Regions from separate parts of the Paenisporosarcina macmurdoensis genome, predicted to be linked through region 2. Evidence: a T-box and tRNA genes for the amino acid it is inferred to sense, from the RefSeq annotation. Region 2 holds a T-box; the other holds one or more tRNA genes.
The links. A T-box is a leader RNA that pairs with one kind of tRNA and senses whether it is charged. The one in region 2 lies ahead of ileS (isoleucine--tRNA ligase), so its partner is inferred to be a tRNA-Ile.

Region 1: it has a tRNA-Ile gene. The T-box ahead of ileS (isoleucine--tRNA ligase) is inferred to sense a tRNA for this amino acid. The anticodon was not compared.

The regions. Positions count from the first base shown of each region.
Region 1 covers NZ_JBHSRI010000007.1:120-7,006, reverse strand. Annotated here, with positions in the region: gene menH (2-succinyl-6-hydroxy-2,4-cyclohexadiene-1-carboxylate synthase) at 1-274, opposite strand, end outside; gene menD (2-succinyl-5-enolpyruvyl-6-hydroxy-3-cyclohexene-1-carboxylic-acid synthase) at 262-1,980, opposite strand; gene ACFPYN_RS06595 (isochorismate synthase) at 1,973-3,355, opposite strand; gene ACFPYN_RS06590 (1,4-dihydroxy-2-naphthoate polyprenyltransferase) at 3,530-4,441, shown strand; tRNA gene ACFPYN_RS06585 (tRNA-Glu) at 4,619-4,690, opposite strand; tRNA gene ACFPYN_RS06580 (tRNA-Ser) at 4,698-4,788, opposite strand; tRNA gene ACFPYN_RS06575 (tRNA-Asn) at 4,798-4,872, opposite strand; tRNA gene ACFPYN_RS06570 (tRNA-Ile) at 4,874-4,950, opposite strand; tRNA gene ACFPYN_RS06565 (tRNA-Gly) at 4,961-5,034, opposite strand; tRNA gene ACFPYN_RS06560 (tRNA-Phe) at 5,039-5,114, opposite strand; tRNA gene ACFPYN_RS06555 (tRNA-Asp) at 5,262-5,337, opposite strand; tRNA gene ACFPYN_RS06550 (tRNA-Met) at 5,341-5,417, opposite strand; tRNA gene ACFPYN_RS06545 (tRNA-Ser) at 5,573-5,665, opposite strand; tRNA gene ACFPYN_RS06540 (tRNA-Ile) at 5,678-5,754, opposite strand; tRNA gene ACFPYN_RS06535 (tRNA-Met) at 5,762-5,835, opposite strand; tRNA gene ACFPYN_RS06530 (tRNA-Ala) at 5,853-5,928, opposite strand; tRNA gene ACFPYN_RS06525 (tRNA-Pro) at 5,947-6,023, opposite strand; tRNA gene ACFPYN_RS06520 (tRNA-Arg) at 6,037-6,113, opposite strand; tRNA gene ACFPYN_RS06515 (tRNA-Leu) at 6,136-6,224, opposite strand; tRNA gene ACFPYN_RS06510 (tRNA-Gly) at 6,238-6,312, opposite strand; tRNA gene ACFPYN_RS06505 (tRNA-Leu) at 6,332-6,416, opposite strand; tRNA gene ACFPYN_RS06500 (tRNA-Lys) at 6,434-6,509, opposite strand; tRNA gene ACFPYN_RS06495 (tRNA-Thr) at 6,521-6,596, opposite strand; tRNA gene ACFPYN_RS06490 (tRNA-Val) at 6,613-6,688, opposite strand; rRNA gene rrf (5S ribosomal RNA) at 6,699-6,814, opposite strand.
Region 2 covers NZ_JBHSRI010000002.1:473,033-479,919, forward strand. Annotated here, with positions in the region: gene sigG (RNA polymerase sporulation sigma factor SigG) at 1-254, shown strand, start outside; gene ACFPYN_RS02185 (YlmC/YmxH family sporulation protein) at 337-585, shown strand; gene ACFPYN_RS02190 (YggS family pyridoxal phosphate-dependent enzyme) at 660-1,349, shown strand; gene ACFPYN_RS02195 (cell division protein SepF) at 1,346-1,810, shown strand; gene ACFPYN_RS02200 (YggT family protein) at 1,831-2,091, shown strand; gene ACFPYN_RS02205 (YlmH family RNA-binding protein) at 2,146-2,934, shown strand; gene ACFPYN_RS02210 (DivIVA domain-containing protein) at 3,033-3,542, shown strand; T-box leader at 3,602-3,826, shown strand; gene ileS (isoleucine--tRNA ligase) at 4,056-6,818, shown strand.

The sequences.
Region 1 (6,887 bases), on a different contig from region 2:
CAGTTACTTGAAGCGAAACAAACAGCGTCTGTAAATCCAGAAGTTGCTCTTTCATTTCATAGCGTCGTGTTTCTTGAGGAGCATCCGTCTTACCATGTCCCAATAAATCCACTGTAATACATCTGACTTTTGGAGGTAAGCATTCTATGATGGGTTCCCAAGTTTTCGTGCTTCCTGTAAAACCATGCAAAAAAACCATCGTCTCAGATGCCTCTTTATTCATGATGGAATAACCAATCTTTACTCCTCGAACACTTTTGATTAATTGCTCCACAGTTGATCTAACTCCTCGGTGATGTCGCTCCATAAATGACGATGAGCTATCACATTTTCTTGACGATTCGTCTTCACTTCAATGATGCGTAAATCCTTGTGTTTAAGGGTAGTTAAAGCATCTTCAAATGCTTCCATTGAATCGACAGCAAAATATTCTGCTTGATACATAGTTGCGATAGAATCAAATGTTAAACCTGTTGGCGTTCCGAACAACTTCTCAAAATATGTTTCTTCCTTGGACTGCGGTAGATATGAGAAAATGCCCCCTCCGTCATTATTCATCACAACGATGGTAAGATCAGTGTCGTGAAAACGAGTGACCAATAAGCCATTACTATCGTGTAAAAAGGAGATATCACCAATTAAAAGGGTTGTGGGACGCTTTCTAGCTTGTTGTATGCCGAGAGCAGTTGATACCACCCCGTCAATGCCATTTGTTCCACGATTAGCATAGATAGCGATATCTTTGGTTGTTTGATTAAAGAAAGTATCGACATCACGAATTGGCATGCTGCTTCCCGAGATTAAATCACTACCATCAGCTAATAAATTAAATAATTTTCCAGCAAATGCACCTTCATCTTGTTGGTCGTCAATGTAACGTTCAATATGTTCCGTTGCAACCGAATTCGCTTGTGTCCAGATGTTCAGTGTTTCATTAGTTTGTACTTGATTGACGTCATTCCAAAATACTTGCGGAATTGACTGTATATGATGAGTCACTACACCTAAAGAATCACGGAATAAAGGATCTTCATCAATGACGATATAGACAGCAGGTCTATATTCTTTCAAGAAAAGAGAAAGTGGTTTTGACACAGGTTGTGCACCAAATCGCAAGACTAAATCTGGGTTTATTGCCTTTTTAAAATTCCCACTTTTCAACAGAGCATCGTATTGATCTATCAATAAATGTCGGCATTCTTCAGGAACTTCCGTACGAAGTTGGGAAAGTGCATCAGCTATTATTGGCCACTGAAGTGATTTAGCGAAAGCCCAAAAATCTTGTTTTGAGAAATCACCAGATAGTTCACCAACAATTATGAATCCCCTCTTGGTATTCACCATCATCTCTTCAACCAATTTAATGGATGATTGAGAAGCAACAATTGATCCGGTAATCGATTGTTGGTACGTTGATGGTTGTACTTCGTACTCAAAATCGAGTAGTAACGGCTCGCGAAACGGGATATTTATGTGTATGGGACCCATCGGTGCTGCCTTTGCAAAAGTAACTGCTCGTCCAGTATGTCTCTCGACAAAAGGGATCGTTTCTTTATAGCCGTCCGCTAAAGGAAAATCCACACTCCATTTAACGTGATTCCCATATAATTGAACTTGATTTATAGCTTGCGGTGCGCCAACTTCTCGCAACTCGTGAGGTCTGTCTGCCGTTAACACAATGAGTGGAATTCGTGCATAGTTTGCTTCCACAATTGACGGGAAATAGTTAGCTGCTGCAGTTCCAGAAGTACAAAGCAGCAACACTGGATTTTGTTTAGCTTTTGCCAACCCTAAAGCAAAGAATCCAGCTGAACGCTCGTCAATTTGCATATATGTGTTAAATGCTTGTGTTTGACTAAAGGCATAAGCAAGAGGAGTAGAGCGAGAACCTGGACTGATCACAACATCCTGAACACCAGCTTGAAGAAAAGTTTGCACGATCGTATGAACGTACTCGGTTAAGTTTGCACGATTATCCATTTAACTTGCCTCCAAGAGTTCGTAACATCGGTCTAAATTTCACTAACGTCTCTGCGTATTCCGATGTTGGATCCGAATCTGCTACAATGCCTCCACCAGCATAAAGATATGCCTTTTGTTTATTTAATAAGGCAGAACGAATGGCCACTGCAAATTCTCCATTTCCTTCAGCATCAATCCAGCCAACAGGAGCTGCATAATATCCACGATTCATTTGCTCCACCATTCGAATAATGGCCATGGCATCTGCACGCGGTTCGCCACCTAATGCCGGAGTGGGATGCAAGTCTTTTACTAGTTGAAGCAAGCCTTGTCCTTTTTGTAAATGACCTTCTACAGGTGTAAATAAATGTTGAATGTCACGAATTTTCATTAACTTAGGAAACTTCGGCACTTTAACATCATCACAATACTGTTTAAATACACTTGTAATCATATCGACTACATATTGATGTTCTTCACGGTTTTTTGAATCTTGCAGTAAGTCATTGCCTAGTTGTTGATCTTTTGTTGCAGTTTGTCCCCGGTTAATAGAGCCAGCCAAACAAGTAGAAAGTGCTCTGCGATTTTCAACCTTTACTAATCGTTCAGGTGTCGCTCCAAAAAACAAATTATCTCCAAGTTCCAAACCAAAAAGAAAACTTTCTGGTTGCTCCTTTGATACATGATACATAGCAGAGGGTGAATTGACATCTTCTGCAAATGTTAAGGATAACGAACGGGCAATCACGACTTTCTGTGCTTCCCCAGCATGAATTAACTTTGTAACATGAGAAACTGCATCTAAATACAGTTCCTTAAAACGTTCTTCTAAATTCGTTAACAGTGGTTTTGCATATGGTTTTAATTCCTTTACTTGTGCTGCATGAATCAAATCGTCACGCTCTGAACGTAGATGATCAAATAGATGTTGTGAGTCTAATTCACTTGTAACTAAATGAATACTAATAAAAACTCTGTCATCACGAATGACAAGTTGAAATGATGGCACAGCAAAGTATGCCGAGGGGAATATATCCCACTCGGAAGACAAATGATTTGCAGGGTCAAACGAAAACCCACCAAATAGTATAGGCTGTAAATCCTGTTCTTCATTGACAATTTTAGAGCAGAGTTCATTCCATTGTTTATCTACTTCTTCAAACCGGCTGTCCTCAGATGAGCTTGTAATAACATGTGCATGTCCAATGCCAACTAAGGTAAAGGTTTTTTCACGGTTTTGCCAATAAAATCTTTTCCCTTTATATGACTCGCCTGCTTCAAAAAAAGCAATTGAGGATAATCCATTAACTTCAATCGTTTCAGTATAAAAATGTACAGCTGATGATAGCTCTTCAACTGCGTATTCTGTGGATGTAAATGTCTTACGATTCATCCAGCTTCCCTCCGTAAATAGGACTTTACAAAAAAGTAAAGTTCCCTCAATATCATACCTTCTATCATACCTCTTTTATCCCGATTCGGCATCCGATAAGCAAACAATCTACCCATAATTAAGTTGTTGAAGTACAATAAGGGAGGTGAAAAAAGAAGAAGGAGCGGAGACTATATGTCACACGATTTAAAAGCCGATACTGGCTGGCGTATATGGTGGCAATTAACAAGACCTCATACGTTAACAGCATCATTCGTCCCGGTATTTCTAGGAACAATGATTGCAATTTCTTATACAAATATACATTGGCCATTATTTTTCGCCATGTTATTTGCAAGCATGCTCATCCAAGCAGCTACAAATATGTTTAATGAGTACTATGATTTTGCAAGAGGGTTAGATACTGAAAAATCGGTCGGAATTGGTGGTGCCATTGTACGAAATGGCGTTAAACCAAAAACAGTCATGATACTTGCATTACTGCTTTATGCTATCTCGATCTTATTAGGTATCTATATTTGCATCCAAACCACTTGGCTATTAGCTGTTGTTGGAGCTGTAGCAATGGCAATTGGATATTTATATACTGGTGGTCCATATCCAATTGCATATACACCTTTTGGTGAATTATTTTCAGGTGTTTTTATGGGCATGTTAATCGTCTTAATAGCATTCTTTATTCAAACAGGTGACATCACAACAATCGCTCTATTACTGTCTGTTCCAAGTATGCTACTTGTCGCTGCAATTATGCTATCAAACAATATTCGTGATTTAGTGGGCGATAAAGAAAGTGGCCGTAAAACAATGGCTATATTAATCGGTCGTAAACAAGCAATTAATGTATTGCTTGCACTGTTCGTAGTTTCCTATGTATGGATCGTAGCTTTAGTTATTTGGGGTGTACTAACACCTTGGGCACTTCTTATATTCGTAAGTATAAAAAAACCTATACATGCAATCCGTATTTTTAAAACAAAAGTACATACAATTGAAGTAGCTCCGGCTATGAAAGATACTGCATTAACGAATACCATATTCGGTTTCCTGCTTAGTATTGGCTTATTAATTGGTTATTTGATTTAATATGTAAAAAACCCGCAAGTGCGCTATTAAGCACTTGCGGGTTTTTAGTATGGTGGTTTATGAAAGGACTAAGAACAGAATAATGAATGGTTCACGAGCGATATGTCACGATTCCCTATAATTCGACATTTGGACATAAAAAAACACGCTATCCCGAAGATAGCGCATCTTTCTATATGACCCCTACGGGATTCGAACCCGTGTTACCGCCGTGAAAGGGCGGTGTCTTAACCGCTTGACCAAGGGGCCTTACATCTGGCGGAGAAGGAGGGATTTGAACCCTCGCGCCGTTTGACCGACCTACACCCTTAGCAGGGGCGCCTCTTCAGCCACTTGAGTACTTCCCCAGAAATAATTGGCTCCGAAGGTAGGACTCGAACCTACGACCAATCGATTAACAGTCGATTGCTCTACCACTGAGCTACTTCGGAATGGTGGGCCTAAATGGACTCGAACCATCGACCTCACGCTTATCAGGCGTGCGCTCTAACCAGCTGAGCTATAGGCCCACAAAAAAATTGGAGCGGGTGAAGAGAATCGAACTCTCATCATCAGCTTGGAAGGCTGAGGTTTTACCACTAAACTACACCCGCAATATGGTGGCTCAGGACGGAATCGAACCGCCGACACAAGGATTTTCAGTCCTTTGCTCTACCGACTGAGCTACTGAGCCACATTAGTTGAATTTGTACTAGCATTGAATCTCTTTGTCAGCTTCTTTCGGTTAGTCACGTATGTTAGTACGCTCCTTCACTTACTCATTTTGCTTCCTCGATCTTCTTTGCTTCTGCCAAATTCCTAAAGAATTACTTTAAAAAAATGGCGGTCCCGACGGGAATCGAACCCGCGATCTCCTGCGTGACAGGCAGGCATGTTAACCGCTACACCACGGAACCATTTGGTTGCGGGGGCAGGATTTGAACCTGCGACCTTTGGGTTATGAGCCCAACGAGCTACCGTGCTGCTCCACCCCGCGATAATATTATTGTTACAAACACAATTGCTTTAACGCTTTATGCGTAGTGGCCATCGTCATCTTTGTTTGACGATTTTCTCCACCCTCGCGATTTCTTTAGAGCGAGATATGTATGTAATGTTTGATGATTTATTTATACCACACACTTAGTAAAATGGAGGAGGTAGAGGGATTCGAACCCCCGCGGGATTTTACTCCCCTGTCGGTTTTCAAGACCGATCCCTTCAGCCAAACTTGGGTATACCTCCGAGATATATAAGTGGTGGACCTTGCAGGACTCGAACCTGCGACCGGACGGTTATGAGCCGTCTGCTCTAACCAACTGAGCTAAAGGTCCTAAATAATGGCGGCCGAGGGGATCGAACCCCCGACCTCACGGGTATGAACCGTACGCTCTAGCCAGCTGAGCTAGGCCGCCAGGATCTTTATAAATGTTGGTGGAGCCTAGCGGGATCGAACCGCTGACCTCCTGCGTGCAAGGCAGGCGCTCTCCCAGCTGAGCTAAGGCCCCTAAAAAGGGATAAAATACTGGTCGGGAAGACAGGATTCGAACCTGCGACCCCTTGGTCCCAAACCAAGTGCTCTACCAAGCTGAGCTACTTCCCGAAGTTAATAATAATGGCGCGCCCGAGAGGACTCGAACCTCTAACCGCTTGATTCGTAGTCAAGTACTCTATCCAATTGAGCTACGGGCGCTAAATATGCTGTTTTAAAAAGATGGTGCCGAGGACCGGAATCGAACCGGTACGGTAGTCACCTACCGCAGGATTTTAAGTCCTGTGCGTCTGCCAGTTCCGCCACCCCGGCACTTAAGAAGTTTTGGAGCGGAAGACGAGGTTCGAACTCGCGACCCCCACCTTGGCAAGGTGATGTTCTACCACTGAACTACTTCCGCTCGTATGTTGTTATAAAAATGGTGCGGGTAAAGGGAGTCGAACCCCCACGCCTTGCGGCGCTAGATCCTAAGTCTAGTGCGTCTGCCAGTTCCGCCATACCCGCGACTTAATATTTAAAAATGGTGAGCCATGTAGGATTCGAACCTACGACCCTCTGATTAAAAGTCAGATGCTCTACCAACTGAGCTAATGGCTCTCGAAAATTAATGGTGCCGGCGAAAGGAGTCGAACCCTCGACCTACTGATTACAAGTCAGTTGCTCTACCAGCTGAGCTACACCGGCACACTGTAAAAAAATATGGTGGAGGATGACGGGCTCGAACCGCCGACCCTCTGCTTGTAAGGCAGATGCTCTCCCAGCTGAGCTAATCCTCCGAAATAAATCGCCCAGCGACGTCCTACTCTTGCAGGGGGAGACCCCCAACTACCATCGGCGCTAAAGAGCTTAACTTCCGTGTTCGGTATGGGAACGGGTGTGACCTCTTTGCCATTATCACTGGACTGGGTATTCTTTTTTAACGACAAGATTTATTATACCAAGTAAAACGAGAATTACAAGTGTTTTTCATTATTT
Region 2 (6,887 bases):
ATCCTGTGTTCATGCTTGATCAATTACGAGATGAACAAGTATCCGAAGAATCATGGTCGACTTATATTTTTATGAAGGAAAGCATCAGTAAGTTGGATATACGAGAACAGAGAATATTAGCTAAGCGCTATTATTACGGAGAAACACAAACTGAAATTGCTAAAGAATTAGGAATATCACAAGCTCAAATTTCTAGACTTGAGAAGCATGCTATTCGTGTCATTAAAGAACAATACAATTACGATTTACACTGAGATAAAAAGCTTTTATTCCTTTTCTAGAATAAAAGCTTTTTTTTCGTTTATGAACATAAACTAAACAAAGGGGGTATGACCGTTGAAATTTACTGATATCCAACAAAAAGAGTTTATTGAAGCAAGTGATGGGAAAATGCTCGGTTTTGTTAATGATGCTCAAATATCTAAAGAGACAGGAACCATAGAATCTTTTTTCTTGGCAGAACCAAAGAAGATGATGGAATTGTTTTCTGGCAATCGCCCAACAGTTATGATCCGATTATGCGATATTAAAGTTATTGGGAAAGATGTCGTCATCGTTCAGTCTAAGGGCTTAGAACAGGGATAAACATTGAATATTAGAGGTTTGATTGGTACAATATAGAGATAACATCGATACCTAAAAAGGTAGGAACTCTAAAAATGCAAATTGATCGTAACCTTCAACAAATACAACAACAAATTAATCAAGCATGTATTCGTGCCAATCGTTCTATTTCTGATGTTCATATTGTTGCAGTAACTAAAGCTGTTTCAATTAAACGTACTGAGGAAGCTTTACAATCGGGTCTAAATCACCTTGGTGAAAATCGCCCTGAAGGTTTGATAAATAAACAAGAAGCTATAAAATCACCTGCTATATGGCACTATATTGGATCTCTGCAAACCCGAAAAGTAAAACAGGTTATTCATACCATTCAGTTCCTGCATTCACTTGATCGATTAAGTTTGGCTGACGAGATTCAAAAAAGAGCTGAACATACAATTGATTGTTTTGTACAAGTGAATGTCTCTGAAGAAGAAGCGAAACATGGAATTGACTTAAAAGATGTTCAATCGTTTATTGAGTCTTTACATGAACATAATCGAATTCGTATTATTGGTTTGATGACAATGGCACCGAACACTTCAAATGAAGAAGTTATACGTTCTGTTTTCAAAGGATTAAAAGACATGCAAATAAAAATTGCCAACAAACAATATCCACATGCACCTTGTACTGAATTATCTATGGGAATGTCAAATGACTACGAAATCGCAATAGAAGAAGGCGCAACATATGTGCGAATTGGAACAGCACTAGTCGGAGACGAAAGTGAGGATCTTACATGAGTATGAAAAATAAATTCAAAAACTTTTTTTACTTAGAAGAAGAAGAAGATGAATCACCAAGAAATAACGACCGTAGAAACGAATCTCAACCAATGCCTCAACCGACAGCACGTAAAACAACAAAAGAAAGGAGAAGTGTGCAAATCGAACCTAATCCTACTTCAAATATAGTGAGTCTTCAAAACTTACAAAAATCTTCAAAAGTAATACTAGTTGAACCACGTGTTTACGCAGAAGCGCAAGATATTTCTGAGCACTTAAAAAACAAACGTGCGGTCGTTGTAAACTTACAACGAATTGAAAAAGATCAAGGAATCCGCATTGTGGATTTTTTAAGTGGAACCGTGTATGCTTTAGGCGGAGATATTCAGCGTATTGGTACCGATATATTCCTATGCGCACCTGATACAGTTGAAGTGGCAGGAGCAATTTCAGATTACTTTTATGACGACATACAATAATTGAGGTGTAATTAGTTCTTATGGATTTAGTAATAAGTATTCTACAACAAGTATTATTCTTTTATTCTATTTTGCTCATTGTCTATATTTTCATGTCTTGGGTGCCAAGTACAAGAGAAACAACTATAGGCCGCTTTTTAGAAAAGATTTGTGAGCCATATTTAGAACCGTTTAGACGATTTATCCCACCATTTGGCATGATTGATATTTCGCCAATAGTTGCTATATTAGTATTAAGACTAGCAGGGACAGGACTTGCATCTTTAACAACTTATATTTAAAATCTTGCCTCACTTTCGTGGGGCTTTTTTTGACCATTGAGAGGGAGAACAGAAATGGAACAAGTATTACAGCATTTTCGAAAAGATGAACAACCTTTTATAGAACAAGTTAGTGGGTGGCTTCGGGAAACACAGGATCGCTATGCTCCAAAACTAACTGACTTTTTAGACCCTAGACAACAATTTATTGTACAATCTATGATTGGTCAAAATGACGACGTTATAGTAACTGCATATGGAGAACTTCCTGAAGCCGAACGAAAACGTATGCTGATTTCACCTTCTTACTTTGCTGCAACGGATGAAGACTATGGAATAACTACGTTTTCAATTAAGTACCCTTCTAAATTTATTAAATTAGAACATCCAGATGTATTAGGTTCTCTTATGTCACTGGGTCTTGATCGATCGAAATTTGGTGATATTCGAGTAGATGATAGTCAAATCGAATTTGCTGTAGTATCAGAAATGTCCGATTATGTGACGTCTCATCTAACATCAATTGGTAAATCTAAAATTAAAGTGGAAGAATTGCCACATGATCATCCATATTTAGAAAACAAGGATGTCTGGGTAGAAGAATCACATACGGTAAGTTCGATGAGAATTGATACCATCATTGCCTCTTTGTTTAATGTTTCTAGGCAGAAAGCATCCTTGCTTATTCATAGTGGGAAAGTGAAAGTCAATTGGACAGTTCGAGAACAGCCATCATTCGAACTCCACGAATCGGATTTATTATCAATAAGAGGATTTGGACGAATCCAAATCGGTTTAATTGAAGGACGGACCAAAAAAGACAAAATCCGTCTTCAAATTGGGAGAATCGAGCCAAAATCGTGAAAAATATTCGAATAAATTCGCATTATTGCTTTCATCGTTGACAATGAAAGGTATAATAGTTGGAAACGATGTAAGTTTGTAAAGGGGAGATTTTTGAAATGCCGCTATCACCACTAGATATTCATAACAAAGAGTTTGGTCGTGGATTCCGAGGATACAACGAAGACGAGGTTAACGAATTTTTGGAACAAGTGATTAAAGATTTTGAACTTCTACTTAAAGATAAAAAAGATTTAGAAGAGAAATTGAAATCTTCAAGTGAACGAGTGGGACATTTTACAACGATTGAAATGACTTTGCAAAAGTCAATTGTGGTCGCTCAAGAAGCTGCAGAAGAATTACGTAGAAACTCACAAAAAGAAGCAAAATTAATAGTTAAAGAAGCAGAGAAAAACGCAGACCGTATAGTCAATGAGTCGTTAACTAAAGCTCGTCGCATTGCATTAGAAGTTGAAGATTTGAAAAAACAATCAAAAGTATTCCGCAATCGTTTTAAAATGTTAGTGGAAGCTCAACTTGATTTAATCAATACGGATGACTGGGATCACTTAATGCAATATGAAGTAGATACAAGCCAGCTAGCACGTTTGGATAAAAAAGAGGATTAAGCGTAGCTTGACCATTACGTAATCATTCCCTATAATATCTACATACTGGAATAATATTTAATAAAACGCTGAAAGAGACAGTATTTTGAAAGCACAGATTAGCGATTCGAGGATGGTGAAAGCTCGAACAAGTGGCAATCAATTGAAAATCACTCTTGAGTTAAATCACTGAACTAAGGTTTTGTAAGTGATTTCGGTTTCACACCGTTAATGTGATCTAAGCTGGCAACATATTAATGTGGCAATTAGGGTGGTACCGCGAGTTATAACTTCTCGTCCCTTCATTGGGATGAGGAGTTTTTATTTTTCATTTATTTGCAATGTCTAGCTCCAAGCGCCAGCTCGCACCTCCGCTTCAAGACCTCATGCGAAAACGGGTTTTCGATTCGGTCTTTCCACCGTCGGAGTCGAGCTAAAGTGGCGCTTTACGCTTGGGCCCTCTAAGGAGGGTCATGAAGCCGTTGCGGTTAAAACCGCAGTAGGCTTCGAACCAATATGAAGGAGGTTTTATAGATGGAATACAAAGATACATTATTAATGCCTAAAACAGAATTCCCTATGCGTGGAGGTTTGCCTAACCGTGAACCAGCTATGCAAGAAAAATGGAATGAAATGAAGTTATATGAAAAAGTATTGGATCGAACAAAAGATCGTCCAAGTTTTATTCTTCACGATGGTCCTCCATATGCAAATGGAGATTTGCATATGGGTCACGCATTAAACAAAGTGCTAAAAGATATGATTGTGAGACACAAATCGATGACTGGCTATTACGCGCCATATGTTCCAGGTTGGGATACACACGGTTTGCCAATCGAGCAAGCGTTAGCAAACAAGGGTGTTAATCGTAAAGAAATGACGGTTGCTGAATTCCGTAATTTATGTGAAACATACGCGTATGAACAAATTGACCGCCAACGTAATCAGTTTAAACGTCTAGGTGTGCGTGGGGATTGGGAAAATCCGTACATTACTTTAAAACCGGCTTATGAGTCTCGTCAAATCGAAGTGTTCGGTGAGATGGCTCGTAAAGGCTATATTTACAAAGGTTTAAAACCAGTATATTGGTCTCCATCAAGTGAAACGGCTTTAGCTGAAGCTGAAATCGAATATCAAGACAAAAAATCACCTTCAATTTATGTAAGCTTTGACGTTACAGATGGTAAAGGGATTATTGCTGAAGGTACGAAGATTATGATTTGGACGACTACACCTTGGACAATTCCAGCTAACTTAGGTATCTCAGTTCATCCTGAATTTGATTATGTAATTGTTGAAGTGAGCGGTACGAATTACCTAGTAGCTAAAGACTTATTAGAAAATGTTGCAACAACACTTGAATGGGAATCTTATGAAATCGTTCAAACTGTAAAAGGCGAGCAAATGGATCGCATGGTTGCAAAACATCCTTTATATGATCGTGATTCTCTTGTCATGTTAGGTGAACATGTGACAAATGAAGGCGGTACTGGATGTGTTCATACTGCTCCAGGACACGGGGAAGACGATTTCCAAGTAGGTAAAGCATATGGACTTGAAGTGCTATCTCCAGTTGATGACCGTGGCGTATTGACTGCAGAAGCACCAGGGTTTGAAGGGTTGTTCTATGATAAAGCGAATAAAGTCATTACAGAGGCATTAGAAGCTGCTGGCGCTTTAGAGAAATTAACATTCTTCACACACTCTGCACCACATGATTGGCGTACGAAAAAGCCGGTTATTTTCCGCGCAACTGCTCAATGGTTCGCATCAATCGAAGCATTCCGTGATGAGTTATTACAAGCAATTAAAGACACAACATTCACACCAGCTTGGGGCGAAACACGTCTCTTCAACATGGTCCGTGATCGTGGAGATTGGTGTATTTCTCGTCAACGTGTATGGGGAGTTCCAATCCCAGTTTTCTATGCGGAAGACGGTGAGCCTATTTTAAATGAAGAAACGATTGCCCATGTTTCTAAGTTGTTCCGTGAACATGGATCAACCGTTTGGTTCGAACGTGAAGCAAAAGATTTGTTACCACAAGGCTTTACACATGAAGGTAGCCCAAATGGTCGTTTCTCTAAAGAAACGGATATTATGGATGTGTGGTTCGATTCTGGGTCTTCTCATCAAGCTGTACTAGATGAACGTGACGACTTGGTATATCCAGCTGATCTTTATTTAGAAGGTTCTGACCAGTATCGTGGATGGTTTAATTCATCATTAACTACAAGTGTTGCAATTAACGGCCACGCTCCTTACAAAGGGGTTTTAAGCCACGGATTTACACTTGATGGTGAAGGACGCAAGATGAGTAAATCAATTGGTAACGTGATTGACCCTGCAAAGGTGATGAATCAATTAGGTGCGGATATCCTACGTTTATGGGTGGCATCTGTCGATTACACAGCAGACGTTCGCGTGTCAGATTCGAATTTTAAACAAGTAGCTGAAGTGTATCGTAAAATTCGTAACACATTCCGTTTCTTACACGGAAATGTAACAGACTTTAACCCACAAACAGATCGCGTAGCATTCGAAGACTTACGTGAAGTGGATCAATATATGTTCATGAAACTTCAAGAAATGATTGAAACCGTTCGTAAAGCATATGACAAATACGACTTCGCAAGTGTATATCATACTGTGAACAATTTTGTTTCTTCAGATTTAAGTTCTTTCTATCTCGATATCGCGAAAGATGTTGTCTATATCGAAGGTCATGATCAATTACACCGTCGCGCAATGCAAACTGTTATGTATGATACATTAATTGCGTTATTAAAATTAACTACACCAATTCTGCCGCATACAACAGATGAGCTATGGGTCTTCTTAACACAAGAAACAGAGGAAAGCATTCAATTGACTGACTTCCCAGAAGCAACCACTCATGAATCGTTTGAAGGCTTACGTACAAAATATCAACAGTTGATGCTAGTACGTGATGATGTGTTAAAAGCATTAGAAGAAGCACGAAATGCGAAAACCATCGGTAAATCATTAGAAGCAAAAGTAACGGTTTACGTAAAAAAAGAGTTACTTGAAGCTTTTGATACGACGAAAATTGATTTTGCACAGTTCTTTATCGTTTCAGACTTTACGTTAGCTGGTTTAAAAGAAGAAGCACCAGCAGAAGCTTTAGCTCTTGATGTTGCTTCAGTTATTGTAGTAAAAGCTCAAGGCGAAAAATGTGAACGATGCTGGACAATTTCGTCTAAAGTTGGCGAAAATGATAAACATTCAACACTATGTCCTCGTTGTGCTGACGTGGTTGAGAAGTATTACGTATAAAACTTCATGAAAATGGAGCTGTCCTTATGGGCAGCTCTTTCTGTATGATTGTGTTATGTGGTAAACTAG